DNA from 3 places in the Halomonas sp. SL1 genome. Region 2 is predicted to be linked to each of the others. Evidence: predicted binding sites of a transcription regulator. Region 2 holds the regulator's gene; each other region holds the start of a gene.

Region 1 (2,261 bases), on a different contig from region 2:
GTCGCAGGGCGTGCCGGTGGCGCCGAGGCTCATGGCCAGCGGCAGCGGGGCCAGCAGCTGGGCACCGTCGAGCAGCCCGGCGGCGAGCTTGTCGCGCAGGGTCGACCAGGCGCTCTCCCGCGACAGCGTGACCTCGAGCCCCTCGGCGGCGAAGAAGCCGCCTTCCCGGGCGACGATCGGCAGGGCGGCGTCCAGCAGTGGCACGATGCCCAGGGTCAGGCGGGAAAGCTCGGGGGCTTGGGACATGCTCATAGGCCTTTCTCCAGTCCTTCGAGGATATCGATCACGTTGCCGGCCACCTCGCCGATGCGCTGGCCCCGGTCCATGGCCAGCTTGCGCAGCGTCTGATAGGCCTGGGGCTCGTCGCAGTCCTGGTGCTTCATCAGCATTCCCTTGGCCTTCTCGATGCGCTTGCGGTCGGCCAGCTGGGTGCGGGTGCGGTCGAGCTCCTGGCGCATCGACTGGAAGGCGTCGAAGCGGGCCACGGCGACCTCGAGGATCGCCCGGACCCGGGTCGGCACCAGGCCGTCGACGACGTAGGCACTGACGCCGGCCTTGAGGGCGGCCTGCATGGAGTCGGGGTCGTGCTGGTCGGCGAAGAACACCACCGGCCGCGGGTTCTGGCGGTGCAGCTGCGACATGCTGTCGAGGGTGTCGCGGTCGGGGGATTCCATGTCGATGATCACCACGTCGGGGGCGTGGCGCTCGACCATGTCGTTGAGGCTGGCCGGGCTCTGCAGGTGGCAGATCACTTCGTGCCCCTCCTGGCCGAGGGCCTCCTCGACCATGGCGGCGCGGACGCTCTCGTCGTCGACCAGCAGGATTCGCAAGGGCTGGGGCATGGCATAGGGCTCGTGATGGCGGAAACGGTCAACCCTGGTCATGCAAGAGACGTTCCAGCATCTGCGTCGCCAATGCCCGGGCGGTGAGGCATCCGCGTTGTGTCGAATCCTGCACCATGAGGGCGCGGAGTGCGGTGGAAAACGCGGCAGTCTGGTGCAGGCGACGTCGATACCCCGGACGCGCCGGTCTGAGAAGCGGCGCTTTTCGTCCGTCTGGCACACCGATTGCTTCTATCGGGGAAAGAGACTCCCGGATCGCCATGGCGGCGATCCACGGCAACGACGCCCACCCCCGCGCTTACCCGGCGCGGCGGTGGGCGTCGTCGTTTCGGGACCTGCGATCGCGATCGAGGAGAGCACCATGCAACAGGCGCGCACCACTTGCCCCTACTGCGGCGTCGGCTGCGGCGTGACCGCCGACATCGAGGGCGGGCGAATCACCGACGTGGAGGGCGACGGCGACCACCCGGCCAACCACGGGCGGTTGTGCGTCAAGGGGTCGGCGCTGGCCAAGACCCTGGGCGATCATGGCCGCCTGACGCGGCCACGGGTCGATGGCGTCGAGGTCGACTGGGACACCGCGCTCGATGCGGTGGCCAGCCGCCTCCAGGCCACCCGAGCATCCGCCGGCGATCACGCCGTGGCGGCCTATCTCTCCGGCCAGCTGCTGACCGAGGACTATTACGTCGCCAACAAGCTGTTCAAGGGCTTTCTCGGCACGCCGCACCTGGATACCAACTCGCGGCTGTGCATGGCCTCGGCGGTGGCCGCCTACAAGCGTTCGCTGGGCGCCGATGCCGTGCCCTGCAGCTACGAGGACCTGGAGGAGGCCGAGCTGGTGGTACTAGTGGGTTCCAACCTGGCCTGGAACCACCCGGTGCTCTACCAGCGGCTGCGCACCGCCAAGAGCCGCAACCCGCTGATGCGGGTGGTGGTGATCGACCCGCGGGTCACCGACAGCTGCGAGATCGCCGACCTGTATCTGGGACTCAGGCCCGGCACTGATGCCCGGCTGTTCACCGGCCTGCTGGCGTGGATGGCCGACAAGGGCCGGCTCGACGACGTCTATCTGGTGCAGCATACCGCCGGGCTCGACGAGGCCCTGGCCGCGGCCCGCGAGGACGACGTGTCCATCTCGGCCATCGCCGCCGACTGCGACGTCGACGCCGAGCGCCTGGAGACCTTCTTCTACTGGTTCGCCAGCCAGCTGCACGTGGTGACCCTCTATTCCCAGGGCATCAACCAGTCGTCCAGCGGCACCGACAAGTGCCAGGCGATCATCAACTGCCACCTGGCCGGCGGCAAGATCGGCCTGCCCGGCGCCGGGCCCTTCTCGATCACCGGCCAGCCCAACGCCATGGGCGGCCGCGAGGTGGGCGGGCTGGCCAACCAGCTCGCCGCCCACATGGACTACGACTC
Region 2 (2,261 bases):
TCGATCTTCCGCAAGCTGTCGGTGGCCGACAACATCATGGCCATTCTCGAGACCCGCCGCGACCTCGACCGTGCCGGCCGCAAGGCGCGCCTGGAGGCACTGCTGGAGGAGTTCCACATCACCCACATCCGCGACAACCTGGGCATGAGCCTGTCCGGCGGCGAGCGCCGGCGGGTCGAGATCGCCCGGGCGCTGGCCACCGAACCCGATTTCATCCTGCTCGACGAGCCCTTCGCCGGCGTCGACCCGATCTCGGTAGGCGACATCAAGGGCATCATCCGCCAGCTCAAGGCCCGCGAGATCGGCGTGCTGATCACCGACCACAACGTGCGCGAGACGCTGGACATCTGCGACGGCGCCTACATCGTCGGCGACGGCCAGATCATCGCCGAAGGCGACGCCGAGGCCATCCTCGCCAACCAGCGGGTACGCGACGTCTACCTGGGCCAGGACTTCCGACTCTGAGCCTATTGGCTTCGCAAGTCACTGATATATTGTCGCCATGCACAGACAGGCATGGCAATTGCCATTGGCATGCTAATTGCTGAGCAAAGGCTTGCACGGCGGGCACACCCACACTAGGGTGGAAGGCCTCTTTGCCGCAGGACCGGAACGCTTGCCATGGCCATGAAGGCATCCCTCCAACTGCGTGTCGGCACCCAGCTGACCATGACGCCCCAGCTGCAGCAGGCCATCGGCCTGCTGCAGCTCTCGACCCTTGATCTGCGCCAGGAGATCCAGCAGGCCCTGGAAGCCAATCCCATGCTGGAGCTGGAGGACGACTTCGGCGAGCAGGCCGCCGGGGAGACGCCGGACGACGACTGGTCCGACGAGATTCCGGAAGAACTCAGCGTCGACAGCGACTGGTCGGACACCTTCCAGGACGCCGGCGGCAGCGGCGAGGCTCCCGACTTCGAGCGCCAGGCCGCCGGCCAGAGCCTGCAGAGCCACCTCGTCTGGCAGCTGGCCATGAGCGAGCTCGACGAACGCGAGACCCGCATCGCCGAGAGCCTGATCGATGCCGTGACGCCGGACGGCTATCTGGATCAACCGCTCGACGAGCTGCGCGACGGCCTGCGCGCCCAGGGCCTCGACGGGCTCGCCACCCGCGAGGTCGAAGCGGTGCTGCTGCGCCTGCAGCAGTTCGAGCCCACCGGCGTGTTCGCCCGCGATCTGCGCGAGTGCCTGCTGCTGCAGCTGGCCACCCTGCCCGACGACACCCCGCTGCTGCCCCAGGCGCGCCGCCTGGTACGCCAGTTCCTCGAGGCCCTGGCCGGCAACGACCGGCGGCTGCTCAAGCGGCGCCTGGGGCTCGACGACGAGACCCTCGACGAGGTCATCGGCCTGATCCGCGGCCTCGACCCGCGCCCGGGCAGCGAATTCGCCAGCGGCGACAGCGACTACGTGATTCCCGACCTGATCGCCCGCTACACGCCCCAGGGCTGGCGCGTCGAGCTCAACCCCGAGGCGATGCCGCGGCTGCGCATCCAGCCCGACTACGCGGCGCTGATCAAGCGCGCCGACAAGAGCGACGACAACCAGTTCCTCAAGGACCACCTGCAGGAGGCGCGCTGGCTGATCAAGAGCCTGGCCAGCCGCAACGACACCCTGCTGCGCGTCGGCCACGAGGTGATGACCCGCCAGATCGAGTTCCTCGAGCACGGCGAAGAGGCCATGAAGCCGCTGATCCTGGCCGACATCGCCCAGACGGTGGAGATGCACGAGTCGACCATTTCTCGGGTCACGACCCAGAAGTTCATCCACACCCCCCGCGGCGTCTTCGAGCTCAAGTACTTCTTCTCGAGCCAGGTCGGCGACGGCGAGGATGCCCACTCCAGCACCGCGATCCGCGCCCGCATCCGCAAGCTGATCGAGGGCGAACCGCCGCGCAAGCCGCTGTCCGACAGCAAGCTGGTCACCCTGCTCGCCGAGGAGGGCATCGAGGTGGCCCGACGCACCGTCGCCAAGTATCGCGAAGCGATGCACATCCCCTCCTCCAGCCAGCGCAAGCGCCTCGGCTGAGGCCCTCCCGACGGGGGGTTCCAGAGTATGAAAACGCGTCTGGCACGGGGGGTTTGCAAGGCACCAAAAAGGGTTACAATCGAGTCACCACCCAAGGAGCAAGGAGCGTGTCATGCAAGTCAACCTCACCGGCCATCACGTGGAATTGACCGAGCCCCTGCGTGACTACGTGCAGGAGAAACTCTCCCGCCTGGAACGCCATTACGACAACATCACCACCGTTCAGGTGACGCTCTCCG
Region 3 (2,261 bases), on a different contig from region 2:
GTCGCCGCCTCATCCTACTCTTCTTCACCCGGGGCGCGAACGTGGATTCCGTTCCGGGGCGACGGTGGGCTAGGCTTGGAGCAGGACGATGGCAGGCGCACGGCGCGCCGCACGGGACCGTCACGGAGCTCGGGAGAGACGCATGCACAAGGTTGTCATGACACTGGCGCTGGGCCTGGCGATGAGCCTGCCGGCCGTCGCGCAGACCATCTATCGCACCACCGATGCCCAGGGCAACGTCGTCTTCACCGACGACCCCGGGCGCGGCGGCGAGGCGGTGGAGCTCGATCCGCTCACCGTGGTGCCGTCGCGGCCGGTGCAGCCGCTGTCGAGCGCCTCGTCCGGTCGGCCCGAGAGCACCACGCGCTACGGCGAGCCTGGCCAGCCCTTCATGCCCTACGACGTCTTCGCGATCGCCTCCCCCGAGCAGCAGACGACCCTGCCTACCGGGGCCGCGGGCAACGTTCAGGTGCAGCTCGCCATCCGCCCCGACCTGCGCGACGACCATCGCGTGCGGCTGCTGGTGGACGGCCAGGTCAGTCAGTCCGCCATGCACACCGACACCTTCCTGCTCTCCAATCTCAACCGCGGTGAGCACCGGGTGCAGGCCGAGCTGCTCGACGCCTCCGGCGCGGTGCGCCACCGCACCTCGCCGCTGACGCTCTACGTTCAGCGGGCCAGCGTCAATCTGCCGAGCAATCCCAACAATCCCGCCAACCATTAGCTGCCCCCTCGCCGGCCGCATCGACCGCTGTGTCCGGATGGCTCCCCGAGGCCCTGTATCCCACCGCCGGCGCGTGACGACGGGCACTTCGATGCCTTCGATCACGCCGACCGGGTGAGCGAGGGCAGCGCCTTCCGCCATGCCGAGGCGCTGCGCGGCGATCGTCCGCCCGGAAGCGATCGCCGTCGGCACGGCCATGAAGCATGGCGAGCGCATCACGCCCCGCGAGCGCACTTCAGGAAGCCGCTCGAGCCGGAGTGAGCGCTGCCTCGCAGTGCGTGCACCAGCGTGGTGCACTACCATGGTGCATGATCCCCATGTCGGATCAGCTGGGAGGCGACGCCATGCCGTCTTCCCCAAAGTGGCGCGCTTCTTGCAGCACATGAGGGAGGCGCCGCATCGTTTCGCCGCCGGAATGCACCAACGGGAATGCCTTCATGTATCAACGCCTGATGGAACACCTCACCACCGCCGTGCTGCTGCTGGATGGCCGGCTGCAGCTGCGCTGGATGAATCCGGCGGCGGAGGCGTTGCTGGCATTGAGCCGCTCGAGGGTCACCGGCCTGCCGCTGCCGGGGCTGGTGAACTCGGATGACGATATCGGCGAACTGCTGGCCAAGGCACGCGACGAGTTCCATCCCTACACCCAGCGCGAGGCGCGCCTGACCCTGCCCACCGGCGACGCGCTGACGGTGGACTACACCGTCACGCCGCTGTCGGCGGACGAGCTGCTGATGGAGCTGGAGCCCCGCGACCGGCTGCTGCGCATCTCACGCGAGGAGGCGCTGCAGACCCGCCAGGAGACGATCAAGGTGCTGGCGCGGGGGCTCGCCCATGAGGTCAAGAATCCGCTGGGCGGCATCCGCGGCGCCGCCCAGCTGCTGGAGCGCGACCTGGGCGACTCCCAGCTCACCGAGTTCACCCGCATCATCGTCGAGGAGGTCGATCGGTTGCGCGACCTGGTGGATGCCATGCTCGGCCCCCATCGGCTCAATCGTCCCGAGCCGCTCAACATCCACAAGGTACTGGAGCGGGTCCGGGCCCTGGTGTCGGTGGAACACCCCGAAGTGACCTTCACTCGCGACTACGATCCCAGCCTGCCGGATCTGATGGGCGACGAATCCCAGCTGATCCAGGCCATCCTCAACGTGGCACGCAACGCCGTGCAGGCGATGACCGAGGCCGGCATCGAGGGTCCCACCCTGGTGCTGAAGACCCGCGCGCGTCGCCAGTTCACCCTCGGCGCCGAGCGCCATCGCCTGGTCTGCCAGGTGAGCCTCATCGACAACGGTCCCGGCATCCCCGAGGAGCTCAAGGAGACGCTGTTCTACCCCATGGTGTCCGGCCGCGCCGAGGGCAGCGGCTTGGGGCTGTCGATCGCCCAGTCGGTCCTGCACCGCCACCAGGGGCTGATCGAATGCGACTCCCGGCCGGGCCAGACCGAATTCCGACTGCTGATACCGCTGGAGACATCCCATGACTGAAGCCGCACGCGTCATGATCGTCGATGACGATCGCGCCATTCGCTGGGTGCTGG

What was found. The regulator sigma-54, encoded in region 2, starts transcription at its own class of promoters, with help from an activator protein. The targets are predictions, from matches to a motif close to TGGCACNNNNNTTGCTNT.
Region 1: the regulator sigma-54 is predicted to act here: its motif matches at 1,057-1,074, upstream of C9J49_RS04665 (nitrate reductase).
Region 3: the regulator sigma-54 is predicted to act here: its motif matches at 1,087-1,104, upstream of glnL (nitrogen regulation protein NR(II)).

Annotation. Positions count from the first base shown of each region.
Region 1 is NZ_PYUQ02000011.1:111,073-113,333, reverse strand. Features, by position in the region: gene C9J49_RS04675 (CmpA/NrtA family ABC transporter substrate-binding protein) at 1-252, opposite strand, end outside; gene C9J49_RS04670 (ANTAR domain-containing response regulator) at 249-884, opposite strand; gene C9J49_RS04665 (nitrate reductase) at 1,204-2,261, shown strand, end outside.
Region 2 is NZ_PYUQ02000007.1:15,236-17,496, forward strand. Features, by position in the region: gene lptB (LPS export ABC transporter ATP-binding protein) at 1-465, shown strand, start outside; gene C9J49_RS02435 (RNA polymerase factor sigma-54) at 622-2,022, shown strand; gene hpf (ribosome hibernation-promoting factor, HPF/YfiA family) at 2,135-2,261, shown strand, end outside.
Region 3 is NZ_PYUQ02000003.1:11,026-13,286, forward strand. Features, by position in the region: gene C9J49_RS00680 (DUF4124 domain-containing protein) at 143-724, shown strand; gene glnL (nitrogen regulation protein NR(II)) at 1,162-2,208, shown strand; gene ntrC (nitrogen regulation protein NR(I)) at 2,201-2,261, shown strand, end outside.